Regions from separate parts of the Pseudomonas sp. 1 genome, predicted to be linked through region 3. Evidence: predicted binding sites of a transcription regulator. Region 3 holds the regulator's gene; each other region holds the start of a gene.
The links. The regulator sigma-54, encoded in region 3, starts transcription at its own class of promoters, with help from an activator protein. The targets are predictions, from matches to a motif close to ANTGGCATNNANNTTGCTNT.

Region 1 (10,578 bases), on a different contig from region 3:
CGGTGAAGATTTCTTCCCGGGACAGGATGCGTCCGGCGTTGGATACCAACAGCCAGAGCAGGTCGAATTCGGCACTGGTCAGCTCGATGCCGCTGTCACTGAGCCAGGCTTCGCGCAACGCGTTGTCCACCACCAGCGGGCCGAATTGCAGACGACGCGGATTGCCTGCCGATGGCTCCGGTGTGTCACTGCGTCGCAGCAACGCCTGGATCCGCGCCAGCAGCAGCCGTGGGCGCACCGGTTTGCACACGTAATCGTCGGCGCCGAGGTCGAGACCAAGGATCTGGTCGGCGTCATCGGTGCGCGCGGTGAGCATCAGGATCGGCCCGTCGTAGCGGTCACGGACCTTGCGGCAAATGCTCAGTCCGTCTTCGCCGGGCAGCATCAGGTCGAGGATTACCAGGTCCGGCTGTTCCTTGATGATCCGCGCCGCCGCCAGTGCACCGTTGCCTTCGATCTCCACGCGCAATCCGTTGGCTTGCAGGTATTCACGGGTCAGTTCGGCCAGACGCTGGTCGTCCTCGACTATCAATACCTGCCAGGCTTCTTGCTCCACGGGTGACCTCTGCTTGCCGATGCTGCTTATAAAGGAAGGATCCTCCCGTCTTTTTGTCATCTTTCAGGAGGATAAGAATGCGTGCGCACGGGCCGATTGTATAAACGGCGTACAGCCAGAACACAAGTCGGTAAATGCGTTCGGACAAGGCGGATTTTTGTGATAGGGTTCGCGCCCTCAAAATTCCGCTGAAGCGTTTTTCCCGGCGAAAAAACAGTGACAAACGGTCTAGCTCAGCAGGTTCGCGGCCTACACGGGTTTTCCTGGTTTCTTACACAATTTACGCACAGGTTTATCCACAGCTCGTACGTTGCAAGCCCCCTCGAAACGCATTATCTTGTAGCGCGGCGCAAGGGAAGCCCCTACATATAGGGTTTTCCGTTTTAGAGCCCAACCACATTTCAGACCTGAAACTCAAGCGCTTTATTGCTGGTTTCCGGTTGAACCAAGCAAGTTTTTCAAAGCCCAAACCGCACTTGCGGATGGCACCGTTTTTCAGGTTGGAAACGACTGGAACGGTACGGGTGTTGCAGTCATTACTGTCACCCGAGAAGTAATTCGGCTCGAGCCTTGGCTCGCGGCCAAAAACTTCGGCAAGGATGCGGCTTCATTAGCCTTTTTCCTACTGGTCCGAAGTTGTTATGCCCGACGCCCGTCGGCTGTAGTGCTTCGGACCAGAACGGTGAGCACCATGATGGTGCCCAAACAAACATAGAGAATGTGGAGATCACCCCCCATGCAAACCGACACAACTCGCGAGAACCCGCAGGGCACCTTGCCGCAGGCCGCCGATTCGAATTCGGATCTGGCAGCCACCGCGCCAGGTCAACTGCGTGTGATCAAGCGTAATGGCACTGTCGTTCCTTACACCGATGACAAGATCACCGTCGCTATCACCAAAGCGTTTCTCGCAGTTGAGGGCGGCACCGCTGCCGCCTCGTCGCGAATCCACGACACCGTTGCCCGCCTGACCGAACAGGTCACCGCGACCTTCAAGCGTCGCATGCCATCGGGCGGCACCATCCACATCGAAGAAATCCAGGACCAGGTCGAACTGGCCCTGATGCGTGCCGGCGAGCAGAAAGTGGCTCGCGACTACGTGATCTACCGCGACGCCCGTTCCAAGGAACGCGCCACCCGCACCACCGCCGAAGCACCGGTGCAAGCGCACCCGTCGATCCGCATCACCCGCGCCGACGGCACCCTCGCGCCACTGGACATGGGCCGCCTGAACACCATCGTCACCGAAGCCTGCGAAGGCCTGGCCGAAGTCGACGGCGACCTGATCCAGCGCGAAACCCTGAAGAACCTGTACGACGGCGTGGCCCTGAACGACGTCAACACCGCACTGGTGATGACCGCGCGTACCCTGGTCGAGCGTGAGCCGAACTACTCGTTCGTGACCGCCCGTCTGCTGATGGACACCCTGCGTGCCGAAGGCCTGGGCTTCCTGGGCGTCGCCGAGAGCGCGACCCACCACGAGATGGCCGACCTGTACGCCAAGGCACTGCCGGCCTACGTCGCCAAAGGTATCGAGTTCGAACTGCTGAACCCTGTGCTGGCCGACTTCGACCTGGAAAAACTGGGCAAGGCGATCAACCACGAGCGCGACCAGCAATTCACCTACCTGGGCCTGCAGACCCTGTACGATCGCTACTTCATCCACAAGGATGGCGTGCGTTTCGAACTGCCGCAGATCTTCTTCATGCGCGTGGCCATGGGCCTGGCGATCGAAGAGAAGCAGAAAGAAGACCGTGCGATCGAGTTCTACAACCTGCTGTCCTCGTTCGACTACATGGCTTCGACTCCGACCCTGTTCAACGCCGGTACCCTGCGTCCACAGCTGTCGAGCTGCTACCTGACCACCGTTCCGGATGACCTGTCGGGCATCTATCACGCGATCCACGACAACGCCATGTTGTCGAAATTTGCCGGTGGCCTGGGCAACGACTGGACGCCGGTTCGTGCACTGGGTTCGTACATCAAGGGCACCAACGGCAAATCCCAAGGCGTGGTTCCGTTCCTGAAAGTGGTGAACGACACCGCCGTTGCCGTTAACCAGGGTGGCAAGCGCAAAGGCGCTGTGTGTGCCTACCTGGAAACCTGGCACATGGACATCGAAGAGTTCATCGAGCTGCGCAAGAACACCGGTGATGACCGTCGTCGTACCCACGACATGAACACCGCCAACTGGATCCCTGACCTGTTCATGAAGCGCGTCTTCGATGACGGCAAGTGGACCCTGTTCTCGCCGTCCGAAGTACCGGACCTGCACGACCTGACCGGCAAGGCCTTCGAAGAGCGCTATGAGTACTACGAAGCCCTGACCGAATACCCGGGCAAGATCAAGCTGTTCAAGACCATCCAGGCCAAAGACCTGTGGCGCAAGATGCTGTCGATGCTGTTCGAAACCGGCCACCCGTGGCTGACTTTCAAAGACCCGTGCAACCTGCGCAGCCCGCAGCAGCACGTCGGCGTGGTTCACAGCTCGAACCTGTGCACCGAGATCACCTTGAACACCAACAAGGACGAGATCGCGGTCTGCAACCTGGGCTCGATCAACCTGCCGAACCACATCGTCGACGGCAAGCTGGACACCGCCAAGCTCAAGCGCACCATCGATGTAGCCGTGCGCATGCTCGACAACGTGATCGACATCAACTACTACTCGGTACCGCAGGCGAAGAACTCCAACTTCCGCCACCGTCCGGTCGGTCTGGGCATCATGGGCTTCCAGGACGCGCTGTACCTGCAGCACATCCCTTACGGCTCCGAAGCTGCCGTCGAGTTCGCCGACAAGTCGATGGAAGCGGTCAGCTACTACGCGATCCAGGCCTCCTGCGACCTGGCCGACGAGCGCGGCTCGTACGAGACGTTCCAGGGCTCGCTGTGGTCCAAAGGCGTGCTGCCGCTGGATTCGCAACAGATCCTGATCGAAGCCCGTGGCCAGAAGTACATCGACGTCGACCTGACCGAGTCCCTGGACTGGGCACCGGTTCGCGCCCGTGTACAGAAAGGCATCCGCAACTCGAACATCATGGCCATCGCACCGACCGCGACCATCGCCAACATTACCGGCGTATCGCAGTCGATCGAACCGACCTACCAGAACCTGTACGTGAAATCGAACCTGTCGGGCGAATTCACCGTGATCAACCCGTACCTGGTTCGCGACCTCAAGGCTCGCGGTCTGTGGGACTCGGTCATGATCAACGACCTGAAGTACTACGACGGTTCGGTTCAGCAGATCGAGCGCATCCCGCAAGAACTCAAAGAGCTCTACGCGACCGCGTTCGAAGTGGACACCAAGTGGATCGTTGACGCCGCCAGCCGTCGTCAGAAGTGGATCGACCAGGCGCAGTCGCTGAACCTGTACATCGCCGGCGCATCGGGCAAGAAGCTGGACGTGACCTACCGCATGGCCTGGTACCGTGGTCTGAAAACCACCTACTACCTCCGTGCCCTGGCCGCGACCAGCACCGAAAAGTCGACCATCAACACCGGCAAGCTGAACGCTGTATCCAGCGGCGGCAACCACGGTGACGACTCGGTCCTGGCAGCCCCTGCCGGCCCGGCTCCAGTACCGAAGGCCTGCGCCATTGACGAGCCGGATTGCGAAGCTTGCCAATAAGCTGAGCTGAATCGGGCGTTGCGAAACGCCCGATCCGAGAACCCCCCGACAGACTTCTGGTTTGTCGGGGGTTTTCTTTTGCCCGCGAAAAAGTCAAAAGCGGCCCTCAGCCCTCCCCTCTTCCTGAGGGAATGGGAACCGAACGAGCTGTTCTCAAGAGATGCGCCAGCTTGAAATAACGATCCCCCCAAATCCAAGACAAAAAAAGCCCCTCAAAAAGAGGGGCTCCTTAACCAGCCAAAACCAGAAATCAGGTCATCTGAATGATGGTCTGCATGATGGTGCTCTGAGTCGAAATGGTCTTGGCGTTCGCCTGATAGTTGCTCTGACCCTTGATCAGATCAACCAGCTCGTTGGTCAGGTTAACGTTCGACTCTTCCAGCGAGTTCGAAACAACCGAACCCAAAGTACCGGTTTCCGGTGCGTCGTAGCCCGGGATACCCGAAGCGTAGGTCTCTTTCCAGCTGGTACCACCAATCGGCTGCAGGCCCTGTTCGTTGGTGAAGCTGGCCAGTGCAACCTGGCCGATGGCCTTGCTCTGGTTGTTGCTGAAGTTGGCGAACAGCGTACCGGTGCCATCGATGGTCAGGTTGGTGATCTGGCCGGTGGCGTAGCCATCCTGAGTCGGGATCGATCGCGCGGTGTCAGCGTTGTACTGAGTGGTCTTGGCCATGGAGATGGTGATGCCGGCCGGGTTCGCCGAAGCGCCGTTGGCAGTCCATACACCGTTGGTCACGGTACCCGGCACCCAGCCAGTGAGTTTCAGGTCGCTGCTGATGATCGGCGTACCAGGGTTCGCAGGATCCGGGGTGCTGACCTGAGTCAGTTTGCCGGTGCTGTCGAAGCTCATGGTCGAGGCCACCGGTGCCGTGGTTTTCGGATCACTGCCGGTGGCATCCGGGTTGCGACCGTCCACCAAGGTGTAGACCTTCCAGGTGTTGGCACCGGTCTTGACCATGTATTGATCCATGGTGTGCTGGTTGCCCTGGCTGTCATAGATCGGCGTACTGAACGACTTGGTGTAGGTCGCCGTGTTGGTCGGATCGAATTTGCCTGCCGCCACAGTATCGTCGATCACCGGAGCGGTCGAGTTCAGGTTGATGGTCGAGGTCACCAGCGAGGTGGACTTCGGTGCCAGGTTCGAAGTGTCGATCTTCAGATCGGTCAACACACCGTTGATGATCTTGCCGTTGGAGTCCACACCGTAGCCTTGCAGACGCGAGGTGTAGTCGGTGTTGGTGATGAAACCGTCCTTGTCGACCTTGAACGTACCGGCACGGGTGTAGGAGATCGAACCGTTGTTGCTCAGAGTGAAGAAACCCGAACCGTTGATGCCCATGTCCAGCACGTTGCCGGTGTTGTTGATGTCGCCCTGGGTGAACTGCTGGGAAACGTTGGCCAGACGCACACCGTTACCGATGACCTTGCTGCCGCTGCCCAGGCGAGTGGCCGAGTAGACGTCTTCGAATTCTGCACGGGACGATTTGAAACCGGCGGTCGCGACGTTGGCGATGTTGTTGCCGGTCACGTCCAGTTGTTTGTTGGCTGCATAGAGACCGCTAAGGCCGATATTGAAAGACATATTCCACTCCTTTGTGCCGGTTAGTCGGCTCTATATACCAATGGTTTGTACTTTGGACAGGGCAACGGTGCCCTTGCCGGACAGGTTGAGCATCAGCTCGCCACCGGTCTGGCTGATCGTCACGCTGGTGACCGTGGCTGGCAGGTAGGTCGCCAGGTCGGTCGCGGTGCCGTTGATCGAGGCGTTCGCCTTGACGGTGTAGGTACCGGTTTTCACCAGGTTGCCGTCCTTGTCCTTGCCGTCCCATGTGAAGCTCGCATTGCCTGCGGCGCGACTGCCCAGATCGATGGTGCGAACAACGGCGCCGCTGCTGTCGGTGATGGAGACAGTACCGCCGGCGATCGACGACGGAACGGTGACCGAACCGGTCATGCCTTTGCTCGGGTCATCCAGCTGAACAGTGTTGGTCTGCACGATCACGTTGCGACCCACCAGCGACGAAGCCTGCAGGGCTTGCGACGAGTTGTAGTTGCCGGCCAGCGAGCTGACGGTGCTGTTGAGGGTGGTGATCCCCTCAAGGCTGCTGAACTGCGCCAGCTGGGCAACGAATGCGCTGTTGTCCTGCGGGTCGAGCGGGTTCTGATTCTTCAGCTGGGTAACCAGCAGTTGCAGGAACGCGTCCTTGCCCAGGGCCTGGCCGCCGGTCGAGCTGTTGGTGGCCGAAGCGATGCCGCCGGTGGTCGTGCTACTGGTCTTCTTCGAAGAGTTGGCCAGTATGTCGTTCATCGTCAGGCTGCTGGTGGTATCGGTAACACTCATGGCAGTCGCCCCTTATTACTGACCGAGGGTCAGTACCTTCTGCATCATGGTCTTGGCGGTGTTCATCATCTCGGCGTTGGTCTGGAACGACCGGCTCGCGGAAATCATGTCAGCCATTTCTTCCACCACGTTGACGTTCGGGTAGTAGACGTAGCCCTTGGCATCGGCCGCCGGATGGTTCGGCTCGTAGCGCGCTTCGAGGTTGCTCTGGTCTTCGACCACGCCGAGCACTTGCACGCCTTGACCGGCTGCATCCTGGTTCTGGAACAACGAATTGCTGCCGACGCTCTGGCCGCCCTGGAACATGGTGGCGAATACCGGGTGACGGGCACGATAGGTCTGGTCGATGCTCGACGAGACGGTCTCGGCGTTGGCGATGTTCGAAGCCACGGTGTTCAGACGGGTGGTCTGGGCGCTCATGCCGCTGCCGGCAATGTTGAAAACGCTGGACAGGGACATGGATTATTCTCCGCGCAGGGCTGACACCAGCCCTTTGAACTTGCTGTTGAGCAGGGTGAAGCTCGCCTGGAAGTCGACAGCGTTTTGCGCGTAGTTCGACTGTTCCAGCTGGGCGTCCACGGTGTTCTGGTCGATCGACGGCTGCATCGGCGTGCGATACATCAGCGACTCGTCGCCATTGCCCAGGCCTTCAGCTTCGATGTGACGGCTGTTGGTCATGTTCAGGGCGATGGTGCCGTTGGCGTTCTTCTGGCTCTGTGCTTCGAGCACTTTGGAGAACTCCAGATCCCGCGCCTTGTAGTTCGGGGTGTCGGCGTTGGCGATGTTGTTGGCCAGCACTTCGGCACGCTGGGCGCGGAAGCCCAGAGCCTTTTCGTGAATGCCGAGCGCTTTATCGAAGCTGATGCTCATGTCGGGAACCTTCAGGTGACCGGATTTTTCGTAACAGGGTCATAGCAAGCGTCGTGCCAGTTTGAGAAAGCCCCGGATTACGGGGCTTTGCCGGGGATCGGCAATGCGGCAATGCCAGAAAAGCGGCAACCGGTTTCCGCCAGATGCCGCTTTTCTGCCGCCGCCTGCCCCCGGCAAAACCTTCAGGCATAAAAAAACGGGAGCCCCTGAGGACTCCCGTTTCTTGTGTTGCCGATCTTGATCACTTCGCCTGGTAGATGATCCCCGGGCTGCACTGAACCATCTGGTAATGATCCGGCAGACCGTTCAGCGCTTCGGAAGCGCCAAGGAACAGATAACCGCCCGGCTTCAGCGTGCTGTGGATGCGCAACAGAATGTCTTTCTTCACCTCGGCGGAGAAGTAGATCAGCACGTTGCGGCAGAACACGATGTCGAACTTGCCCAGGCTTGCGTAGCTGTCCAGCAGGTTGAACGAGCGGAACTCCACCCGGTTCTTGATCGGCGCCTTGATCACCCAGCGTCCCGGCCCTTTCGGATCGAAGTAGCGCTGCAGACGATCGGCGGACAGACCGCGACCGATCGCCAGACTGTCGTACTCGCCGGTCTTGCAGTTGGTCAGCATGCTGCCGGACAGATCGGTGGCAACGATCTGCACGCCCATTTTCAACTGACCGATGTTGGCTCGTTCGAACTCGTCGATCGACATCGACAGCGAATAGGGTTCCTGACCCGACGAGCAGGCCGCCGACCAGATCCGCAGACGCTGGTTGGGAGCGGCCTTGATCGCCTCGGGCAGCACCTTGTTCTTCAAGACTTCAAACGGATAGGTGTCACGAAACCACAGGGTTTCGTTGGTCGTCATGGCATCGACCACCTGCTCGCGCAAACCGCTGCGCGGCTGGGTCTGGATGCGCTGTACCAGCTCACCCAGGGACTTGATGCCTTGCTGCTCCATCAGTTTGTTGAGACGGCTCGACACCAGGTACTGCTTGTTTTCACCGAGCAAAATGCCACAGGCTTTTTCCAGGAAGACCCGGAACTGTTCGAAATCCAAATTACCCGTAGACAAATGATGCCGCCTCTTAAATCGTGTTGAACGCCAGGGGCAAAAGGCCCTTAGCTGATATCTGCTGCTCTGATCCGGTCGACTACCCGGGATGCCAGGTCATCAGGACGGAACTTGGCCAGGAAGTCATCGGCACCGACTTTCTTGACCATCGCCTGATTGAACACTCCCGACAACGAAGTATGCAGGATGATATGAAGCTTTTGCATGCGAGGGTCGCTGCGAATCTCGGCCGTCAGGGTGTACCCGTCCATCTCCGGCATTTCAATGTCGGAGATCATCATCAGGAACTCTTCTTCCGGCTTCTTGCCCTCGTCGACCAGCTTGCGCAGGTAATCCAGCGCCTGCTTGCCGTCGTTCAACGCCACCACTTCGACGCCGACCGTCTGCAGGCAACGCGTCACCTGCTTGCGCGCCACCGACGAGTCATCGACCGTCAGCACCCGCAACGACAATGCCTTGCTCTGGGTCTCGACATCCACCACGCCGACCGAAATCGCTTCCGGCGTCGGCGCAACTTCCGCCAGCACCTTCTCGACGTCGATGATTTCGACTAACTGATTGTCGACCCGAGTCACAGCGGTCAGGTAATGATCACGTCCAGTGCCCTTGGGCGGCGGATGAATCTCCTCCCAGTTCATGTTCACGATGCGTTCCACCGAGCGCACCAGGAAACCCTGGGTCTTGGTGTTGTATTCCGTGATGATCACGAACGGACTGTTCTTGTCTTTCAAAGCTCCGGAGCCGGTCGCCATCGCCAGATCAAGGATCGGAATGGTCGCCCCCCGAATATTCGCCACCCCGCACACGACAGGACTGGACTTGGGCATCAGCGTCAGTTGCGGGCATTGCAGCACTTCCCGAACCTTGAACACGTTGATCCCGTAGAGCTGCTGACCGTCGAGACGGAACAACAACAGCTCCAGGCGATTCTGCCCCACCAGTTGCGTGCGCTGGTTCACCGAATCCATTACACCAGCCATGCCCAGACTCCTACCCCAACGCCAAGTGTTGTTGCGACGCACATTCATTGCTAAACGGCACGGCGCTTGCTTTTTAACTCGTATGAACGCTCAAACGACATTTTTCCGACGCCTGACATCTCCCCTCCGCAGAGGGCTTTGCGCGATGTCCGCCGTTTGCCTTTTTTTCGCTGGCAGCCCTGCCGGTGCTGATGCGGTTACCTTGCCTGACATGCTTATCGGCGTCACTCAGGGCTTTCTTGAATTCACCGTAGAAGACTATCTGGCTACCAGTCAAACGGAAGGCCGTTATGAAATCGAGGTCAAGCAGCTTGATCCACGCATGCGCATGCCTATGTGCGACAAGGAATTGACAGCGACGCTGGAGAGTCCGGCACGTCCTCTGGGCCGTGTCACGGTCAAGGTCCGCTGCGAAGGTGCCTCCCCCTGGACGGTGTTTGTGCCCGCTCAAGTCCGCCTGTTTCGCGAGATTGTCACCACCACGCGGCCACTCAAACGCGCCGGCATCATCGAGCCTCAGGACGTGACCTTGCGCGAGCGCGACGTCAGTACGATCAATCAGGGTTTTCTGACGTCGGTGGATGAAGCCATCGGACAGAAATTGACCCGACCAACGGTAGCCGACCAAGTCATTACCCTGGTGCATCTGGAACAGGCGGAAGTGGTTCGCAAGGGCGATCAAGTGGTAATCACCGCCCGCAGCGGCACCTTGGCCGTCCGAATGCCGGGCGAAGCGCTGGCCAACGGCGGCCTGAAAGAACAGATTCGCGTGAAAAACCTCAACTCCCAACGGGTCATCAAGGCGCAGGTCGTCGCGCCCGGCCAGGTGGAAGTGGCCATGTGAGCGGCGATGCAAACGGTTGCATGAACGGATATTTGAAAAGCCCCTGAGTAACCAGGCAGAAAACTGGCGCTGACCAGAGCTGTTCCCTAAACTGTGCCGCAGCAGGATCTGCAACGGCGCATGCAAGCTCATTGCTAAATGAGCCTAAAGTTTTCCAGGGGATGGCCGAGAACATGGCAAGCGTCCAAATTCCCAGAGGTTTTTAACATGGTCATCGATTTCAGCCGTTTGAACAGCTCCTCGTCACTTACGGGCAGTACACGTACCAGCAACGCCAAGGAAACCGC
Region 2 (10,578 bases), on a different contig from region 3:
GCCGCGCTTCGGCGATTTTCACCGCCTCGGGGATCGGCGTCAGGCCCTGGGCATCCTTGTAGACGCCCACGCCGAGGTCGAACTTGCGCGGGTTGGAGTCCTGCGCGTAGGCCTCCATCAGGCCGAGGATCGGGTCGCCGGGCACCCGGCCGATGGCGTCGAAGTGCATTACTTGCGTCCTTCTGCGGTCTTGGCCACTTCGTCAGTGCGTGCGGCCATGATGAAGTCGTTGCGGTGCAGGCCCTTGATCGAGTGGCTCCACCAGGTCACGGTGACTTTGCCCCACTCGGTCAGCAGGCCCGGGTGATGACCTTCGGCCTCGGAGATCTCGCCGACGGCGTTGGTGAACGCCAGGGCGTGCTTGAAGTTCTTGAACAGGAAGACTTTTTCCAGCTGCATGATGCTGTCGCGTACTTCGATGTTCCAGTCAGGGATCTGCTTGATCAGGATCGGCAATTCTTCATCGCTGACTTGTGGGGCATCGGCACGGCAGGCTTCGCAATGGGCTTGGTTCAAAGTGGACATGGTGGACTTCCTGAAATCTGAAGGTGTTTTTTTATATTGGCGGTCAATGTCGCCACGCTAAACCAAAGTGGCGACGACTGACAGACTCACTAGTAAGCAAAAGTCGCGGGTCACGCGGCTTTTGGTTTTGGCGGAAACTTAGGTGCGTGCAGACCCAGCTGCATGCCTTGCTTGACCATGGCCATGATGTCTTCGTGGGCCAGGTCGAACAGGCGCTTGAGGTTCGGCAGGACAAAATACAGCGGCTGCAGGATGTCGATGCGGTATGGGGTGCGCATGGCTTCCAGCGGATCGAAAGCCTGATGCTCGGGCTCATCCGACAGCGAATAAACAGTTTCTTTTGGCGAGGACAGGATTCCGCCGCCGTAAATGCGTTTGCCTCGCGGGGTGTCCACAAGGCCGAACTCGATGGTCATCCAGTACAGGCGCGCCAGATAAACGCGTTCTTCCTTGGTCGCCTGAAGGCCGAGTTTGCCGTAGGTGTGGGTGAATTCGGCGAACCACGGGTTGGTCAGCAACGGGCAGTGGCCAAAGATCTCGTGGAAAATGTCCGGCTCTTGCAGGTAGTCCAGTTCTTCACGGGTGCGAATGAACGTGGCCACCGGAAACTGCTTGCTGGCGAGCAATTCGAAGAAGGTCTGGAAGGGGATCAGCGCGGGGACGCGGGCGACCTGCCAACCGGTGGTCTCGCCGAGCACCTTGTTGATCTCGCCCAGTTGCGGAATGCGGTCGTGGGGCAGACCGAGTTTTTCGATACCGTCCAGGTATTCCTGGCACGCACGTCCCTCGATCACTTTCATCTGGCGGGTGATCAGCGTGTTCCACACCGCGTGTTCTTCGGCGGGGTAGTCGATAAAACCTTGCGCATCGGGCTCGCGGGCCACGTATTGCGTCTGCTTCATACTGCTCTCCTGCGAGGGGAATTTCGTTCTTGTTATGTCCTGCGATGGACTGAGAAATACCCCGGAACGTTCGTTGTTGCAGCAGGTTGAAGATCGGGCGAGTAGGAAAAGTCTCTATAATTCGTAAAATTTTCGTTACGCTTCGGGCGATGCGTCGTGTTTGTGCCGACTGCCGGGTTTGAAAAGGTCGATGGCTGTCACATAATCTTGACGACTATTTGCGCACCCGGGCAGAAAAAGAGACCAAGGTGCGCGGCAAAAACCTGTTGGAGCAAGCTTGCTCCCGCAGGGATTGTGTTCAATCCTATCTTTGTCGGGCCTTTATATGCGTATCAAAGTCCACTGCCAGAACCGCATCGGCATCCTGCGCGACATCCTCAACTTGCTGGTGGAGTACGGGATCAACGTCGCCCGGGGCGAGGTCGGCGGTGAGCACGGCAACGCGATCTATCTGCATTGCCCGAACCTGATCAACATTCAGTTCCAGGCGCTACGACCCAAGTTCGAGGCCATCGCCGGTGTGTTCGGCGTCAAGCGGGTAGGGCTGATGCCCAGCGAACGGCGGCATATGGAGTTGAATGCGCTGCTCGGCGCGCTCGAGTTTCCGGTGCTGTCGATCGACATGGGCGGTTCCATCGTCGCGGCCAACCGGGCGGCGGCGCAGTTGCTCGGGGTGCGAGTGGACGAGGTGCCGGGAATTGCACTGTCGCGTTACGCCGAAGATTTCGACCTGCCGGAGCTGGTGCGCGCCAATAAATCGCGAATCAATGGCATGCGGGTCAAGGTCAAGGGCGACATCTTTCTGGCCGACATTGCGCCGCTGCAGTCGGAGCACGACGACAGCGAGGCCATGGCCGGTGCCGTGCTGACCTTGCACCGGGCGGATCGTGTCGGCGAGCGCATCTACAACGTGCGCAAGCAGGAATTGCGTGGTTTCGACAGCATCTTCCAGAGCTCGAAAGTGATGGCGGCGGTGGTGCGCGAAGCACGACGCATGGCGCCGCTGGATGCGCCACTGCTGATTGAAGGTGAAACCGGCACCGGCAAGGAATTGCTGGCGCGGGCCTGTCACCTGGCGAGTCCGCGTGGTCAGTCGCCGTTGATGGCGCTCAACTGCGCGGGCCTGCCGGAGTCGATGGCCGAGACCGAGCTGTTCGGCTACGGCCCCGGTGCCTTTGAAGGGGCGCGGGCCGAAGGCAAGCTCGGGCTACTGGAACTGACGGCGGGCGGCACGCTGTTCCTCGATGGCGTTGGCGAAATGAGCCCGCGCTTGCAGGTGAAATTGCTGCGCTTCCTGCAGGACGGCTGCTTCCGTCGCGTGGGAAGTGATGAAGAGGTTTACCTGGATGTGCGGGTGATCTGTGCAACCCAGGTCGACTTGTCGGAGCTGTGCGCACGCGGCGAGTTTCGCCAGGATCTGTATCACCGCTTGAACGTGCTGTCGCTACACATTCCGCCACTGCGCGAATGTCTTGACGGTTTGACGCCGCTGGTGGAGCACTTTCTCGATCAGGCCAGCCGGCAGATCGGCTGCCCGCTGCCGAAACTGGCGCCGGCGGCGATGGACCGGCTCAGTCACTACCATTGGCCGGGCAACGTGCGGCAACTGGAGAACGTGCTGTTCCAGGCGGTTTCGCTGTGCGACGGCGGCACGGTCAAGGCTGAGCATATTCGCCTGCCGGATTATGGTGTGCGTCAGCCGCTTGGCGATTTCTCCCTCGAAGGCGGGCTGGACGAGATTGTCGGGCGCTTCGAGAAAGCGGTGCTGGAGCGACTGTATTCCGAACACCCGAGCAGCCGGCAACTGGGCAAGCGGCTTGGGGTTTCCCATACGACCATTGCCAACAAGTTGCGTGAATACGAAGTCGGCAAGGCGGAGTCATAGCCTGCAGATGTATGTCTGTTATGGCCTCTTCGCGAGCAAGCTCGCTCCCACAGTAAAGCTTCATTTGGCGGCAGACCTTGTGGGAGCGAGCTTGCTCGCGAAGGCGGCGCTACAGGCAGTGAAAAGGTAATGCCTTGCCACATGGCGGCATGACACCGCCGGTTTTTCGTCTTCGATACATTTCCCTCCTTCCCGCAAAATCCCTCAAGTCCTTTGTTTACCGGGCCCTTGGCCGCCAGAAAAAAGTTGGTCTGCAAATTGCTTATGGCTCAGCAGTACAGCGGTGGGCGGCAAACGTCCGGCATGCAGAGGAAAGAGTGTGGACAAGTACCTTTATGTGGCAATGACCGGCGCCAGCCAGAACGCACTGGCGCAAAAGGCTCATGCCAACAACCTGGCGAACATCTCCACCAATGGTTTTCAGCGCGACCTGGAGCAGGCGCGTTCGATGCCGGTGTTTGGTGACAGCTTTCCGGCGCGTGCGTTTGCCATGAGCGAACGGCCCGCCACCGACTTCACGCCGGGCTCGCTGGTGCAGACCGGACGCGACCTCGACGTCGCCGTGTCGGGCAACGGCTGGATCGCCGTGCAGAACCCTAATGGCGGGGAAAGCTACGTGCGCACCGGCAGCCTCAATATCGATGCCCTCGGCGTGTTGCGTGCCGGCAACGGCATGCCGGTCATGGGCAATGGCGGGCCGATCGCCGTGCCGCCGGAACAGCAGGTGGAAGTCGGTGAAGACGGCACCATCAGTATCCGTGCGATGGGCGAAGGTCCGCGCGTCATGGCCGAAGTCGACCGGATCAAGCTGGTCAACCCGGACATCAAGAACATGAACAAGGGCCTGGACGGTTCGATTTACACCAAGGACGGCCAGCCTGCGCCGGCCGATGCCAACGTCAAACTGGTGTCGGGTTTCCTGGAGTCGAGCAACGTCAATGCCGTGGAAGAAATGACGTCGGTGCTGGCCCTGGCCAAGCAGTTCGAACTGCACGTCAAGATGATGAACACCGCCAAAGACGATGACCAGGCCATGGCTCGGGTCTTGCAGATCAGCTAATTATCAGAACGTCGCGCCGTAAAACAGGCGCACGAGGAGAATCGAATGCTTCCGGCTCTATGGGTTGCCAAAACCGGTCTGTCCGCCCAGGACACCAACCTGACCACCATTTCCAACAACCTGGCCAACGTGTCGACCACGGGTTTCAAACGTGACCGCGCCGAATTCCAGGACCTGCTGTACCAGATCAAGCGTCAGCCAGGCGCCCAGTCGACCCAGGACAGCGAACTGCCGTCGGGTCTGCAGGTGGGTACCGGTGTGCGCATCGTCGGCACCCAGAAAAACTTCACCGCCGGCAGCCTGCAGACCACCGAGCAGCCGCTGGACATGGCCATCGACGGTCGCGGTTTCTTCCAGATCCTGCAGCCGGACGGCACCACTTCCTATACCCGTGACGGTACTTTCCACCTCGACTCCAACGGTCAGATCGTCAACGCCAGTGGTTTCGCCCTGGAGCCGGCGATTGTCATCCCGAACAACGCCCAGACCTTCACTGTGGGCCGTGACGGCACTGTGTCGATCACCGTTGCCGGCAACGCCGCTTCGCAAGTGATCGGCAACCTGCAAACCGCCGACTTCATCAACCCGGCCGGTCTGCAAGCGGTGGGCAACAACCTGTTCCTGGAAACCGCCGCTTCCGGTGCACCGCAAGTCGGTACTCCGGGCCTGAACGGTTTCGGTACCACCCTGCAGAACACCCTGGAAACCTCCAACGTCAGCACTGTGGAAGAGATGGTCAACATGATCACCACTCAGCGTGCGTACGAGATGAACTCCAAGGTGATCTCCACCGCCGACCAGATGCTCTCGTTCGTAACGCAGAATCTGTAATCAAGTCTATGAGGCGGCCATGAGGTCGCCTGCAACACCGTGAGGTAAGGGTCATGAAGCGCTTTGTATCTGTTGTGGCATTGAGTGGGGTCGTCTCGCTCGCGGGCTGCGTCGCCCCGACGCCCAAGCCCAATGATCCTTACTACGCCCCGGTGTTGCCGCGCACACCGTTGCCGTCGGCCGCCAACAACGGCTCGATCTATCAGGCCGGTTTCGAGCAGAACCTGTACAGCGACCGCAAGGCGTTCCGGGTCGGTGACATCATCACCATCACCCTGAACGAGAAGACCCAGGCCAGCAAGAACGCCAACTCGCAGGTGGCCAAGAACAGCAAGACCGGCATCGGTCTGACGTCGCTGTTCGGCGGCAGTGGCACCACCAACAACCCGTTGGGCGGTAACGATCTGAGCCTGGACGTCGGCTACAGCGGCGACCGCGCAACCAAGGGCGACAGCAAGGCCGCACAGGGCAACACCCTGACCGGCTCGATCACCGTGACCGTCGCCGATGTCTTGCCCAACGGCATCATCGCCGTGCGTGGCGAGAAGTGGATGACCCTCAACACCGGCGACGAGCTGGTGCGGATCGCCGGCCTCGTGCGCGCCGATGACATCGCCACTGACAACACCGTGTCGTCGACCCGGGTTGCCGATGCGCGCATCACCTACTCGGGCACCGGTTCGTTCGCCGATGCGAGTCAGCCAGGCTGGTTCGACCGTTTCTTCCTCAGCCCGCTGTTCCCTTTCTAGGTGGCTACGTTGAATTTCAAGAGCCTCATGCTCGCTGCGGCGTTGATGTCCGCAGCCTTTGGTGCCCACGCCGAGCGGCTGAAAGATATCGCCAGCATCTCCGGCGTGCGTTCCAACCAGTTGATCGGCTATGGCCTGGTGGTCGGCCTCAACGGCACCGGCGACCAGACCACGCAGACCCCGTTCACCCTGCAGACCTTCAACAACATGCTCTCGCAGTTCGGTATCAAAGTGCCGCCGGGATCGGGCAACGTGCAGCTGAAAAACGTCGCGGCGGTGTCGGTCAGTGCCGATCTGCCGGCGTTCGCCAAACCGGGTCAACAGGTCGACATCACCGTGTCGTCTATCGGTAACTCCAAGAGCCTGCGCGGCGGCACTCTGTTGCTGACTCCGCTCAAGGGTATCGACGGCAACGTCTACGCCATCGCCCAGGGCAACCTGGTGGTCGGCGGTTTCGATGCCGAAGGTCGTGACGGTTCGAAGATCACCGTCAACGTTCCGTCGGCCGGTCGCATCCCTGGCGGTGCGTCGGTCGAGCGTTCGGTGCCGAGCGGGTTCAACCAGGGCAACAGCCTGACGCTGAACCTCAACCGTTCCGACTTCACCACCGCCAAGCGCATCGTCGACAAGATCAACGACATGCTCGGCCCTGGTGTCGCCCAGGCCATCGACGGTGGTTCCATTCGTGTGACCGCGCCGCTCGATCCGAGCCAGCGTGTCGACTACCTGTCGATCCTGGAAAACCTCGAAGTCGATCCGGGTCAGGCGGTGGCGAAAGTCATCATCAACTCGCGTACCGGCACCATCGTCATCGGCCAGAACGTGAAGGTATCGCCAGCCGCCGTGACCCACGGCAGCCTGACCGTGACCATCACCGAAGACCCGATCGTCAGCCAGCCGGGTCCGCTGTCCAACGGCCAGACCGCCGTGGTGCCGCGCTCGCGGGTGAATGCCGAACAGGAAGCCAAGCCGATGTTCAAGTTCGGCCCGGGCACCACCCTCGACGAGATCGTGCGGGCGGTGAACCAGGTCGGCGCAGCGCCGGGTGACCTGATGGCGATCCTCGAAGCACTGAAGCAGGCCGGCGCGTTGCAAGCCGACCTGATCGTGATCTGAGGACCGCGACCATGGATATGCGCAAAAGCGGTCTGGTCAGCAGCAGCGATTCGGGCTCGTACTCCGACCTCAATCGCTTGAACCAACTGAAGGTCGGCGACAAGAACAGCGATGCGAACATGCGCAAGGTCGCGCAGGAATTCGAATCGCTGTTCCTCGGTGAAATGCTCAAGTCGATGCGTTCGGCCACCGAGGCGCTGGGCCAGGACAACCCGCTCAACACGCCGGCCGCCAAGCAATACCAGGAAATGTATGACCAGCAACTGGCGGTCTCCATGTCCCGCGAGGGTGGTGGCATTGGCCTGGCCGACGTGCTGATAAAGCAGATGTCGAAGAACAAACCGATGGCGCCGGGCGAGGCTGCGGCCGCGTCCGCTGCCAAGCAGCAGGAAGCGCTGGCCAGGGCCGCTGCGGTGGAAACGCCGATTGCCGCTGGCACCGTGGCCACCCATGGCCCGTTGTCGCGACTCAATGGCGAGCGTCCGTTGTGGGCGTCGCGTTCGGTGCATGCGCCGAACACCGAACTGACCCATCGCAACGACATGGAAATGATCAACCAGCGTCGTCTGGCGTTGCCGCCGAAACTGGCGGATCGCTTGCTCGCAGGCCTGGTGCCGTCGGCCACGCCGGCAGCGGCCACTCAATTGCCGCAACGCACCACGACTGCCGCTGTCACCGGTTCCGGCCCGCTGTACAACGGCGACTGGCTGGACCGCGCCGAGGCGGACAAGGCCTCCGGCGGACAGATGCAGATTTACGGTCGCGCCATGGCGCAGATTCCGCTGGCGCCGGCCAAACGCGCGTTCAGCAACGCTGACCAATTCGTCAACACCATGCTGCCGATGGCGCAGGAAGCCGCCGCACGCATTGGCGTCGATCCGCGTTATCTGGTGGCTCAGGCCGCGCTGGAAACCGGTTGGGGCAAGTCGGTCATGCGCGCCCAGGACGGCAGCAGCAGTCACAACCTGTTCGGCATCAAGGCCAGCAGCAACTGGAAGGGCGATTCGGCCCGGGCGATCACCAGCGAATTCCGCAATGGGCAGATGGTCAAGGAGACGGCCGAGTTCCGTTCCTACGCCTCGTACAAGGACAGCTTCCACGATCTGGTGACTTTGCTGCAGAGCAATAATCGCTATCAAGATGTGCTCAAGGCGGCCGATAACCCAGAACAGTTTGTACGCGAATTGCAGAAGGCCGGTTATGCGACCGACCCGAACTACGCGACGAAGATTTCGCAGATTGCCAGGCAGATGACGGTCAATCAGAACTACGCTGCGGCCGGCGTTTCAACAACGCCCTTATAAACACAAGGTAAGGTTTGAATCATGAGTTTGCTCAATATCGGGATGTCGGGGCTGGCCGCGAGTTCGTCCTCTCTGGCTGTGACAGGTAACAACATTGCCAACGTCGACACCGCCGGTTATTCGCGTCAGCAAACCGTGCAGGGCACCAAGTCCTCGATTCAGTACGGCAACGTGTTCATCGGTACCGGTACGACCCTCGCCGACGTGCGCCGGGTGTACAACTCCTACCTCGAATCGCAGCTGCACACCGCCACCTCGCTGAGCAGCGAAGCCGACGCCTATGGCGCGCAGGCGACAGCACTGGACGGCTCGCTGTCCGACACCAACACCGGCCTGACCGGCGTGCTGCAGAAGTTTTTTACCTCGATGCAGGGCGTATCGACCTCGGCCACCGACGACACTTCGCGTCAATCGGTGCTGACCGGCGCGCAAGCCCTGACCAGCCGCTTCAACGCACTGGCCAAGCAGCTCAACGACCAGAACACCACGATCAACGGCAACCTTGGCGACATGGCGGCCCAGGTCAACAAACTGGCCACCTCGATTGCCAATCTCAACCAGAAGATCGGCGAGATTTCCACCAGCGGCGGCCAGCCGAACGATCTGCTCGACACCCGTAACGAAGCCGTGCGCCAGCTCTCCCAGTTGGTCGGCGCGCAGGTCGTCGAGCGCGGCACCAGCTTCGACGTTTACGTCGGCAGCGGTCAGCCGCTGGTTGTCGGTAACACCACCAACACCCTGAGCACCGTGCCGAGCAAGGATGACCCGTCGCGCATGGGCATCCAGATGGACCGCGGTTCGAGCACCATCGACATCACTTCGGTGATCAGCGGTGGCGAAATCGGCGGTCTGCTGAGCTATCGCAAGGAAGTGCTCGACCCTTCGCTCAACGAGCTGGGCCGCGTGGCGCTGGTGATCGCCGATCAGGTCAACCGTCAGCAAGCCCAGGGCATCGACAAGAACGGTGATTTCGGCGCCGCGATTTTCAACAACATCAACAGTGCCGCGCTGATCAGTCAGCGCAGCATTGCCCAGGCGAGCAACAGCGCAGGTTCGGGCAACCTTGACGTCACCATCAGCGACACCGGCAAGCTGACCACCAACGATTACCAGGTCACTTTCACCAGCGCGACCAACTACACGGTCAAGCGCTCGGACGGTACCGACATGGGTTCGTTCAGCACCACGACCACGCCGCCTCCGGTCATCGACGGCTTCACCCTGGCCCTCAATGGCGGTGCCCTGAGCGCCGGCGACACCTTCAAGGTGACCCCGACCCGTGGCGCGGCCTCGAGCATCCAGACCGTGCTCACCGACCCGAAAAAAATCGCGGCGGCGGCACCGTTGACCGGCGTGGCCAGTGCCAATAACTCCGGCACCTACACCCAGCCGACGCTCACCGACACCATCGACATCTACAACCCGACCTCCCAGGCCGAGTTGCAGAACGCGCTCAAATATTCGACCCCGGTCAAGCTGGTGTTCGGCGCGGTCGCCAGCGGCAGCCAGTCGTACAACATGGTCGACGCCAAGGGCAACACCATCGGCACCGGGACCATCGTGCCGGGGCAGGCCAACACCCTGAACCTGAAGATCGGCATGGTCGACTCCACCGGCGCGCCGGTGATGGACACCAGCGTCACGCCGAACGTGCAGAAAACCTTCACCGTGCAGACCACCGTGGGCGCAACCCCGAAGGCCGGCGAAACCTTCACCATGAGCCTGACCGGCGCGGCGTCCTCGGACAACCGCAACGCCCAGGCGCTGGTCGGCCTGCAGACCAAGCAGACCGTGGACACCGGTTCGGGCAGCAAGGGCATCAGCCTGACCGACGCCTACAACAAACTGGTAACCAACGTCGGTACCAAGGCCGCGCAAAGCAAGTCCGACATCGAAGCCACCACAGCCATTCTGGATCAGGCGCAGGGCGCGCGTGATTCGCTGTCTCAGGTCAACCTGGACGAAGAGACCGGCAACCTGGTCAAGTATCAGCAGTACTACACAGCGTCTTCGCAGATCATCAAGGCTGCGCAGGAAACCTTCGCCACGCTGATCAACAGTCTTTAAGGAGTCGTAATTCATGCGCATTTCCACCGCTCAGTATTACGCGACGCAAGCTGCTCAATATCAGCGCAACTACAGCAAGGCTGTCGCGACCGCGAACGAAGCCAGCAGCCTGCAGCGCATCAACACCGCCGCCGACGAT
Region 3 (10,578 bases):
TCTGACATGAGCCAAACCAGCGACCTGATTCAATCGGCACAACGCACCGTCCGCCTCGAAGTGGAAGCCGTACAAGGCTTGTTGCCCCATATCGACGCCGATTTCGTACGCGCTTGCGAGATGATTCTGGCCAGCAAGGGCCGTGTTGTCGTGGTCGGCATGGGCAAGTCCGGACACATCGGCAACAAGATTGCCGCGACCCTGGCCAGCACCGGCACCCCGGCGTTTTTCGTGCACCCGGCCGAGGCCAGTCACGGCGACATGGGCATGATCACCCGTGACGACGTGATTCTGGCCCTGTCGAACTCCGGCTCCACCAACGAAATCGTTACCCTGCTGCCACTGATCAAACGCCTGGGCATCCAGCTGATCAGCGTCACCGGCAATCCGCAATCGCCGCTGGCCAAGGCTGCCGAGGTCAATCTCAACGTGCACGTCGAGCACGAAGCCTGCCCGCTGAACCTGGCGCCGACCTCCTCGACCACCGCCGCACTGGTCATGGGCGACGCCCTGGCCGTGGCGCTGCTGGAAGCGCGCGGCTTCACCGCCGAAGACTTCGCCTTTTCCCACCCGGGCGGCGCGCTGGGACGGCGCCTGCTGCTTAAAGTGGAGAATGTCATGCACGCCGGTCAGGAACTGCCGCAGGTACAGCGCGGCACCCTGCTCAAGGATGCATTGATGGAAATGACCCGCAAGGGGCTGGGCATGACCGTCATTCTTGAAGCGGACGGCAAACTGGCCGGGATCTTCACTGACGGCGACCTGCGTCGCACCCTGGATCGCAGCATCGATATCCACAGCGCCACCATCGACCAGGTGATGACCGTGCACGGCAAGACCGCCCGCGCCGAGATGCTCGCCGCCGAGGCCCTGAAAATCATGGAAGACCACCGAATCAACGCACTGGTTGTCGTGGATGAAGAGGATCGCCCGGTCGGCGCCTTCAACCTCTCCGATCTGCTGCGCGCAGGAGTGATGTAAATGAGCAACGATCTGCTGCAACGCGGCAAAGCCATCAAACTGGCGGTTTTCGACGTCGACGGCGTCCTCACCGACGGTCGCCTGTACTTCCTTGAAGACGGCAGCGAGTTCAAGACTTTCAATACGCTCGATGGCCAGGGCATCAAGATGCTGATGAACGCCGGCGTCCAGACCGCCATCATCAGCGGTCGCAAGACTCCGGTGGTCGAGCGCCGGGCAAAAAACCTCGGCATTGCGCACCTGTTTCAGGGCCGCGAAGACAAACTGGTCGTTCTCGACGGTCTTCTGGAGCAACTGGGCCTAAGCTATGAACAAGTGGCCTATCTCGGTGACGACCTGCCGGATCTGCCGGTGATCCGCCGCGTGGGGCTGGGCATGGCCGTAGCCAACGCCGCTGCATTCGTGCGCGAGCACGCCCATGGCGTGACCCAGGCCCGGGGCGGCGAAGGTGCCGCCCGCGAATTCTGCGAACTGATCCTGCGCGCCCAAGGCAGCCTCGACGCCGCCAACAACGCGTACCTGTGAGTCCAACCATGTTTAGCAAAAAGTTTCGCAACATCCTGCTGTTCGGTTGCATCGCAGCGATTTTCGGTGCGGTCGGCTACTGGAACATCAGCCCGGAGCGCTTCCTCGACAAACCGCCGGTTTCGGCAGAGGAAAGCCCGATCGACTGGTATGCGACCAATACACACACGATCCAGTACCTCGAAGACGGCAAAGTGCAGTACGAAATGACGTCCGACAAGGCTGAGCACGTCAAGGCGACCGACATTACACTGGTCACCAAGCCCGATCTGAACATGTTCCGTGGCACCGATTTTCCATGGCACGTAACCAGTGAACGCGGCGAAGTGAACTCCGGTGGCACCGAGGTCGAACTGATCGACTCGGTACGCGTCAAGCGCACCGACGAAAAGAACCGCGATACCCTGATCACCTCCACTCGCATGACGGTGTTCCCGCAGCAGCAATATGCGCAGACCCAGCAACCCGTTAGAATCGACGGCGCTGGCGGTGTATCGACTGGCGTAGGAATGAAAGCGTATTTGAAGGAAAGCAGGATACACCTGCTATCGAACGTAAGAGGACAGTATGAGGCTCGTTAAAACCCTCCCTATTTTGCTCAGTCTGGGCGCAGCACTGGGAAGCGTGAGCGCCTGGGCTCTGCCGAACGATCAAGAGCAGCCAATCCGCATTCAGGCCGACGATGCCCAGCTGGACGACAAGAACGGCGTTGCCACCTATAAAGGCGACGTGATCATCACCCAGGGTTCGATGGTCGTCAAAGGCAACACCGTGACCATGACCCGTGCGCCCAACGGCGACATCGACGTCGTGACTTCGGTTGGCAACCTCGCCTACTTCGAACAGTTGCAGACTGCCGGCGACACCAAACCCGTTCAGGGCTGGGGCGTGACCATTCAGTACCACGCACAGCAGAACCGCGTTGTACTGATCGACAAGGCCAAAGTCGTCGACAAGGACAACAACACCACTCAAGGCGAGAAAATCGTCTATGACACGGTGAAAAAACTGGCCAGCGCCGGTCGAGCCACTGGCAGCAAGGTCACCGAAGCGCGTCCGCGCATCGACATGGTGATCCAGCCGAAGAAGAAAACCGACGAGAAAACCCAGTAATGGCAACTCTGAAAGCTCAGCACCTGGCCAAGGCCTATAAAAGCCGCCAGGTCGTGCGCGACGTCAGCCTGTCGATCGACAGCGGTCAGATCGTCGGCCTGCTCGGCCCGAACGGCGCCGGCAAGACCACCTGTTTCTACATGATCGTCGGCCTGGTCCAGGCCGATCAGGGTCGCGTACTGATCGACGATCTGGACGTCAGCCACCAGCCGATGCACGGTCGCGCCAAGGCTGGTATCGGCTATCTGCCGCAGGAAGCGTCGATCTTCCGCAAACTGTCGGTCGCCGACAACATCATGGCCATCCTCGAGACCCGCCAGGAACTCGACAAGGCCGGTCGTCGCAAGGAGCTGGAAAGCCTGCTGCAGGAATTCCACATCAGCCACATCCGCGACAACCTTGGCATGAGCCTGTCCGGTGGTGAGCGCCGCCGGGTGGAAATCGCCCGCGCACTGGCCACGGCACCGAAGTTCATCCTGCTCGACGAACCGTTCGCGGGTGTCGACCCTATCTCGGTCGGCGACATCAAGCAGATCATCCACCACCTCAAGGCCAAGGGCATCGGTGTACTGATCACCGACCACAACGTCCGCGAGACGCTGGATATCTGCGAAACCGCCTACATCGTCAACGACGGCCAGTTGATCGCTGAAGGCGACTCCGCGACCATCCTCGCCAACGATCTGGTGAAGGAAGTCTACCTGGGTCACGAGTTCCGCCTGTAAGCAAGACGGCATTCGATCAGCCGTTCGGGTGCTGTAACGTTGAAGCGCTTTTTTATACGCTTTTATTGTTACAGCGCTCTAGGCAAACACGACAGTTTCAGGCATATAATTTGCTTAAGTTTGGCGCCCCGGCGCCCTGTAGTGGATGGCGCATAGCGCCGGCGAAAAAGGTGTTAAGCCCCTGCCATGAAACCATCGCTAGTCTTGAGAATGGGCCAGCAGCTGACGATGACACCGCAGCTGCAACAGGCCATCCGCCTGCTCCAATTGTCGACCCTGGATCTGCAGCAGGAAATCCAGGAGGCTCTGGAATCCAATCCGATGCTCGAACGCCAGGAAGACGGCGACGACTTCGACAACTCCGATCCCATGGCCGACAACGCCGAGCAGAAGCCCAACACCGAGATCCAGGAACCCTCCTATCAGGAGACCGCGCCGACAGTCGATAACCTCGAAGACGGCGAATGGAACGAGCGAATCCCCAACGATCTACCCGTCGACACCGCCTGGGAAGACGTCTATCAGACCAGTGCCAGCAGCCTGCCGAGCAGCGATGATGACGAGTGGGACTTCACCACCCGCACTTCCGCCGGCGAGAGCCTGCAAAGCCACCTGCTGTGGCAATTGAATCTGGCACCGATGTCCGACACCGATCGCCTGATCGCGGTCACCCTGATCGATTGCATCAACAATCAGGGCTACCTCGACGAAACCCTCGAAGAAATCCTCGACGCCTTTGATCCGGAACTCGATATCGAGCTGGACGAGATCGAAGCCGTCCTGCACCGCATCCAGCAGTTCGAACCGGCCGGCATCGGCGCGCGCAACCTGGGCGAATGCCTGCTGCTGCAATTGCGCCAGCTGTCGGCCAAGACCCCTTGGCTGGCCGAAGCCAAGCGCCTGGTTACCGATTACATCGACCTGCTCGGCAGTCGCGACTACAGCCAACTGATGCGCCGCATGAAGCTCAAGGAAGACGAACTGCGCCAGGTCATCGAACTGGTGCAGAGCCTCAACCCGCGCCCCGGCTCGCAGATCGAGTCGACCGAAGCCGAATACGTGGTGCCTGACGTCATCGTACGCAAGGACAACGAACGCTGGCTGGTGGAGCTGAACCAGGAATCAGTGCCGCGTCTGCGGGTCAACGCCCAGTACGCCGGTTTCGTACGTCGTGCCGACACCAGTGCCGACAACACCTTCATGCGCAATCAGTTGCAGGAAGCCCGCTGGTTCATCAAGAGCCTGCAGAGCCGCAACGAAACCCTGATGAAAGTTGCCACCCAGATCGTCGAGCATCAGCGCGGCTTCCTGGAGTACGGCGACGAAGCCATGAAGCCGCTGGTCCTGCATGACATCGCTGAAGCAGTGGGCATGCACGAGTCGACAATTTCCCGAGTGACCACGCAAAAATTCATGCATACCCCGCGGGGCATATATGAGCTGAAATACTTTTTCTCCAGCCATGTAAGCACCTCCGAAGGCGGTGAATGCTCTTCCACGGCGATCCGCGCGATCATCAAGAAACTGGTTGCCGCGGAAAATCAGAAAAAGCCGTTGAGTGACAGCAAGATCGCTGGTTTACTGGAGGCACAAGGCATTCAGGTGGCTCGCCGCACCGTCGCCAAGTACCGCGAATCCCTCGGGATCGCGCCTTCGAGCGAACGCAAGCGGTTGATGTAAGCCACGTTACAGCGTTCCAGTGGCAGGCTCTTCGGCCTGCCGCTTTATGCACTGGCAACGAAGGAGAAGCTGTATGCAAGTCAACATCAGTGGACACCAACTGGAAGTTACCCAACCTCTCCGTGAGTACGTTGAGCAAAAGCTCAAGAGGCTTGAGGGACATTTCGACAAGATCACCAACGTGCAAGTCACGATGTGCGTCGAAAAGCTGAAGCAGAAAATCGAAGCCACGCTGCATATTCCCGGCAATGAAGTCGTCGCTAACGCGGAACATACTGACATGTACGCTGCGATCGACGCGCTGACCGACAAGCTTGATAAACAACTCAAAAAGCATAAGGAAAAGACCCAGAGCCTGCTTCAGGGCGCTACCGGTCGATAACCCCCACCCCCATGATCCGACTTGAAAGTATCCTGACCCCCGGCCGTTCCCTGGTGAACGTGCCGGGCGGCAGTAAAAAGAAAGCCCTCGAACAAATTGCCAACCTGATCGCCCGGGAAGTCCCGGATCTGGAGATGCAAGATGTCTTCGAGGCATTGATTGCCCGTGAAAAACTGGGTTCCACCGGTTTTGGCAACGGCATCGCCATTCCCCACTGCCGCCTCAAGGGCTGCGAAGCGCCGATCAGTGCGCTGATGCACCTTGACGCCCCTATCGATTTTGACGCTATCGACGGCGCGCCTGTGGACCTTCTGTTCGTCCTGCTGGTGCCGGAAGCCGCCACCGATGCTCACCTGGAGCTTTTACGCCAGATCGCCAGCATGCTCGACCGCAAGGATGTGCGCGACAGACTGCGTAGCGCACCAAGCAACGAAGCCTTGTACCAGGTTGTACTGGAAGAACAGAACAGGCCGTAATCATGCGCTTGATCATTGTCAGTGGCCGTTCCGGCTCGGGTAAGAGTACTGCCCTGGATGTCCTTGAGGACAATGGCTACTACTGCATTGACAACCTGCCTGCCGGCTTGCTTCCGGATCTCGCCGAGCGCGCGCTGGTGCATACCGAAATGCTCCAGCCGCTGGTGGCTGTCTCGATCGACGCCCGCAACCTGCCGAGCCATCTGTCACGTTTTCCAGAGCTGCTCGAGGAAGTTCGCAGCCGGCACATCCAGTGCGATGTCCTGTTCCTGGATGCCGATGACGAAACATTGCTCAAACGTTTTTCGGAGACCCGTCGTCGTCACCCGCTCAGCAATGCCAACCGCTCGCTGGCCGAGGCCATCAACGACGAAACCGCCCTGCTGGGCCCGATCGCCGATCTGGCCGATCTGAAGGTCAACACCACTAACCTCAATCTCTATCAACTGCGCGACACCATCAAGCTGCGCCTGCTGAACCAGCCTGAGCCGGGCACTGCGTTTCTGGTGGAGTCGTTCGGTTTCAAACGCGGCATGCCGGTGGATGCGGATCTGGTGTTCGATGTACGCTGCCTGCCGAATCCGTACTGGAAACCGGAGCTGCGCGCACAATCCGGTCTCGATCAGCCGGTCGCCGAGTATCTGGCGGCGCAGCCGGAGGTCGAGGAGATGTACCAGGACATTTACTCGTATCTGTACAAATGGTTGCCGCGCTTTGCGGCGAGCAACCGCGCTTATGTCACCATTGCCATCGGCTGCACCGGCGGGCATCACCGCTCCGTTTACCTGACCGAACGTCTTGGCCAGGCGCTGCAGAAGACCCTGAAGAACGTCCAGGTTCGCCACCGCGACCTCAGCTAAAGGATTCACACCGCGATGCCTGCTCGGGAAATAGAAATCATCAACAAGCTGGGCCTGCATGCCCGCGCATCGGCAAAATTCGTCGGGGTGGCGGGTAAGTTTCCCGATTGCACGATCAGAGTGGGCCGCACCCCGGAAACCACGGTTGACGGCAAAAGCATCATGGCGATGATGATGCTCGCTGCAGGCAAGGGCACCAAAATCTACCTGAGCACCGAAGGTCATCAGGAACAGGAAGCCATGGACGAGTTGGTAACGCTGATTAACAACTACTTCGACGAAGGTGGTTGAGAACGCTTGAGGCGAGGGAGTTCGCTCCCTCCTCCCGACTCATCCCAACGCCGTGTCCATCACCATCATCAGACAGAAGCCGATCAGCAATCCCAGACTTGCCAGCTTCTCATGGCCATTGCGTCGCGACTCCGGGATAACCTCGTGAGTCACCACCAGCAGCATGGCTCCCGCCGCCAACGCCAACCCCAAGGGCAGCAACAACTCGGCCAGACTGACCAGCCACGCACACAGAAGCGCGAACACCGGCTCGACCAGTCCTGACGCTGCGCCAATCAAAAACGCCTTCACCCGCGACATCCCGGCGCCAGCCAACACCAGTGCAATCACCAGCCCTTCCGGCACATCCTGCAAGGCAATGCCCATCGCCAGACTGTCTGCGTCCGGCATTCCACCGCCAGCCGAGACGCCGACAGCCATCCCTTCCGGGATGTTGTGGGCGATGATGGCGAACACAAACAACCAGATCCGCGGCGGAATCACCGGATGCTCGACAGTGCCGATGAGCATTTCCGGCGAAGCGCCCGACACCCGGCGGTCAACCAGATACAGACCGAACGCTCCGAGCATGATGCCAAAGCAGATCAGGCCGCTGGCGCCCCACGGACTCAGTCCCAGACTTTCGGCGGCGGCGATTCCCGGCACGATCAGCGAAAACGCGGTCGCCGCCAGCATCACACCGGCGCCAAAACCCAGCAGCGTATCGCCCAGTGCCTGGGGCATGTTGCGGATCACCAACACTGGAACGGCTCCAAGTGCGGTGCCGAGGGCGCAAATCGCCCCGCCCTGCAATGCACGCGATAGCCTGGGCTCCAGATTCAGCCATTCCAGTCCGTGGGCGACCAGTAAGGTCATACCCGCCAACAGCAACAGCGATCCAATTGCGTAACGAAACATACGCCCACTTCCGATCGCCAGTGTTTCAGTGCCCATAGTCAGCCTTGGATTGTTTTTATAGAAGACTTAAACCAGCGCGGCCTGATAGCGCGCAGCGACTTCCGGCCAATTGATGACGTTGTAGAACGCGCTGATGTATTCCGGCCGACGGTTCTGATAACGCAGGTAGTACGCGTGCTCCCACACATCGAGCCCGAGAATCGGCGTATTGCCGCTCATCAGCGGGCTGTCCTGGTTACCGCTGCTTTCCACCACCAGTTTCTTGTCCGGCGTCACACTGAGCCAGGCCCAGCCACTGCCGAAACGGGTCAGCGCGGCTTTGGTGAAAGCGTCCTTGAAGCTGTCGAGGCCGCCCAATTGTTCATCGATCGCCCTGGCCAGCGCACCATCCGGTTTACCACCACCGTTGGGCACCATTACTTCCCAGAACAGCGAGTGGTTGGCGTGACCGCCCCCCTGGTTGATCACCGCCGCACGAAGTTTTTCCGGTAGTTGCTGGACGCTGGCGACCAGTTTTTCCACCGGCCATTCCGCGAACTCGGTGCCCTCGATTGCAGCGTTCAGATTGTTGATATAGGTCTGATGATGTCTGGTGTAGTGGATCTCCATGGTTTGCGCATCGATGTGCGGTTCCAGAGCGTCGTAGGCGTAAGGCAAGGCTGGCAGGGTAAAAGCCATTTCAATGGACTCCATGGTGATGTGGGGCAGGCGCGCGGCGCGCATTGCCTGTATCCGGGTGCAGCAAACGCTGGGTGCGCGGGTATTCGCCGTGTTCGCTGATGAAATTGAGCAGCTCGACGTAGGTCTTGCTGCTCTGGCGCAATGCCGCTTCACGCAGCGCCGGGCGCAGTCGCTCGTCCTGCATGGTCTGCAACAGGCGCTGGTGGATAGCGCAGAGGTACTCGGCGCTCTCCTCCGGCTGATTCAGGCGCAGATGCAGATCCGCCAGGTTGTGATGGGAAATGACGCAGGCCGCCACCGCTTCGTCGGCATCGGCCCAGCGTTCGAACAACACTTGAGCCAGGGCCAAGGCTTGCAGATAAGCCTCGCGGGCATCGATCAGATCGCCCAGCATGAAACAGCGATTGGCCCGTTCGATCGTGCGTTTCCAGTGCTCCATGGTGAACCTCCAAAGCGGTTGCGGTGCTTACACGCCGCCGGCGGTGAGTTTCTCGGGATTGAGCAACTCTTCCAGTTGGCTGCGCGACAGGTCGGTGTGTTCCAGCGCGACGTCGATCACCGGACGGCCCTGTTTGTAGGCCTGCTTGGCGATTTCGGCGGCTTTCTGGTAACCGATGATCGGGTTGAGCGCGGTCACCAGAATCGGGTTGCGCGACAGCGCTTCCTTGAGCCGCGACTCGTTGACCTTGAAGCTGGCGATGGCCTTGTCGGCCAGCAGACGGCCGGAGTTGGCCAGCAACTCGATGCTGCTCAACAGGTTCTGGGCGATGATCGGCAGCATCACGTTCAATTCGAAATTGCCCGACTGACCGGCGATGGTGATCACCGAATCGTTGCCGATCACTTGCGCGGCGACCATGGCGGTAGCTTCAGGAATTACTGGATTGACCTTGCCCGGCATGATCGACGACCCCGGTTGCAAACCCTCCAGCTCGATTTCACCGAGGCCGGCGAGCGGGCCGGAATTCATCCAGCGCAGGTCGTTGGCGATTTTCATCAGCGACACGGCAGTAGCCTTGAGCTGACCCGACACCGCTACGGCGGTGTCCTGCGAGCCGATCAGGGCGAACAGATCCTTGCCCGGCGTGAACTGGACGTTGGTCAACAGGCTCAACTGGCGGCTGAAACGCGCTGCGAACTCCGGATGCGCATTGATCCCGGTGCCGACCGCCGTGCCGCCCTGAGCCAGAGATTGCAGGCTTGGCAGCAAATCCTGCAGATGACCGATATTGGCCTTGAGCTGCTGTGCCCAACCGTTGAGTACCTGACTCATGCGCACCGGCATCGCGTCCATCAAGTGGGTGCGGCCAGTCTTGACGTGATGATGGACTTGCCCGGACTTGCGCTCGATCACTTGCACCAGATGCAGCAGCGCCGGCAGCAATTGTTCGTGCAGGGCCAACGCGGCGCTGACGTGGATGGTGGTCGGGATGATGTCGTTGCTGCTCTGCCCGCAGTTGACGTGATCGTTGGGGTTCACCGGTTCTTCGAGCAGGCGGCTGGCCAGGGTGGCGATCACTTCGTTGGCGTTCATGTTGGAGCTGGTGCCGGAGCCGGTCTGGAAGATATCCACCGGGAAATGCTGCATGAAGTCGCCTTCCAGCAGTGCTTGAGCGGCATCGCTGATGGCCTTGCCTTGCGCGGCGCTGATCTGGTTGAGTTCGACGTTGGCGCGGGCGGCGGCCGCTTTCGCCAGAATCAGGGAACGGATGAACTGGGTCGGCATCGGCTTGCCGCTGATCGGGAAGTTATCCACTGCACGCTGGGTCTGCGCGCCGTAGAGAGCGTCCACCGGCACCTGCAGTTCGCCCATACTGTCGCGCTCAATACGTGTCTTGGTCATCGCTAAATCCTTGGACTAATTCAATGAGAGGAATCGAGGGTTGCAACTCGCAGGTGGCGAGCTGCCAGGTGTAGCTTTGCCAGCGTTTGAGCCGGCATTTGCACATTGAGAGGCGTTCCATTTC

Region 1: a site for sigma-54 is predicted at 7,440-7,459, ahead of flgB (flagellar basal body rod protein FlgB). Genes of this name have one in related genera too.
Region 2: a site for sigma-54 is predicted at 3,558-3,577, ahead of AC1MDC_RS19635 (flagellar basal body rod protein FlgF). Genes of this name have one in related genera too.

Annotation. Positions count from the first base shown of each region.
Region 1 covers NZ_JBWXMQ010000002.1:248,269-258,846, reverse strand. Annotated here, with positions in the region: gene AC1MDC_RS04300 (response regulator) at 1-556, opposite strand, end outside; gene AC1MDC_RS04295 (ribonucleoside-diphosphate reductase subunit alpha) at 1,293-4,187, shown strand; gene flgE (flagellar hook protein FlgE) at 4,438-5,769, opposite strand; gene flgD (flagellar hook assembly protein FlgD) at 5,800-6,528, opposite strand; gene flgC (flagellar basal body rod protein FlgC) at 6,544-6,987, opposite strand; gene flgB (flagellar basal body rod protein FlgB) at 6,991-7,398, opposite strand; gene cheR (protein-glutamate O-methyltransferase CheR) at 7,640-8,467, opposite strand; gene AC1MDC_RS04265 (chemotaxis protein CheV) at 8,515-9,447, opposite strand; gene flgA (flagellar basal body P-ring formation chaperone FlgA) at 9,530-10,291, shown strand; gene flgM (flagellar biosynthesis anti-sigma factor FlgM) at 10,499-10,578, shown strand, end outside.
Region 2 covers NZ_JBWXMQ010000013.1:33,474-44,051, forward strand. Annotated here, with positions in the region: gene AC1MDC_RS19615 (amino acid aminotransferase) at 1-169, opposite strand, end outside; gene AC1MDC_RS19620 (4a-hydroxytetrahydrobiopterin dehydratase) at 169-525, opposite strand; gene phhA (phenylalanine 4-monooxygenase) at 636-1,427, opposite strand; gene AC1MDC_RS19630 (sigma-54-dependent transcriptional regulator) at 1,753-3,312, shown strand; gene AC1MDC_RS19635 (flagellar basal body rod protein FlgF) at 3,632-4,372, shown strand; gene flgG (flagellar basal-body rod protein FlgG) at 4,418-5,203, shown strand; gene flgH (flagellar basal body L-ring protein FlgH) at 5,257-5,952, shown strand; gene AC1MDC_RS19650 (flagellar basal body P-ring protein FlgI) at 5,980-7,068, shown strand; gene flgJ (flagellar assembly peptidoglycan hydrolase FlgJ) at 7,080-8,372, shown strand; gene flgK (flagellar hook-associated protein FlgK) at 8,394-10,439, shown strand; gene AC1MDC_RS19665 (flagellar hook-associated protein 3) at 10,453-10,578, shown strand, end outside.
Region 3 covers NZ_JBWXMQ010000010.1:55,641-66,218, reverse strand. Annotated here, with positions in the region: gene AC1MDC_RS16510 (KpsF/GutQ family sugar-phosphate isomerase) at 7-981, shown strand; gene AC1MDC_RS16505 (KdsC family phosphatase) at 982-1,506, shown strand; gene lptC (LPS export ABC transporter periplasmic protein LptC) at 1,515-2,087, shown strand; gene lptA (lipopolysaccharide transport periplasmic protein LptA) at 2,074-2,619, shown strand; gene lptB (LPS export ABC transporter ATP-binding protein) at 2,619-3,344, shown strand; gene AC1MDC_RS16485 (RNA polymerase factor sigma-54) at 3,531-5,024, shown strand; gene hpf (ribosome hibernation-promoting factor, HPF/YfiA family) at 5,098-5,406, shown strand; gene ptsN (PTS IIA-like nitrogen regulatory protein PtsN) at 5,418-5,882, shown strand; gene rapZ (RNase adapter RapZ) at 5,885-6,742, shown strand; gene AC1MDC_RS16465 (HPr family phosphocarrier protein) at 6,758-7,033, shown strand; gene AC1MDC_RS16460 (ZIP family metal transporter) at 7,073-7,966, opposite strand; gene AC1MDC_RS16455 (superoxide dismutase) at 7,997-8,608, opposite strand; gene AC1MDC_RS16450 (hypothetical protein) at 8,610-9,050, opposite strand; gene AC1MDC_RS16445 (class II fumarate hydratase) at 9,078-10,454, opposite strand; gene AC1MDC_RS16440 (FagA protein) at 10,435-10,578, opposite strand, start outside.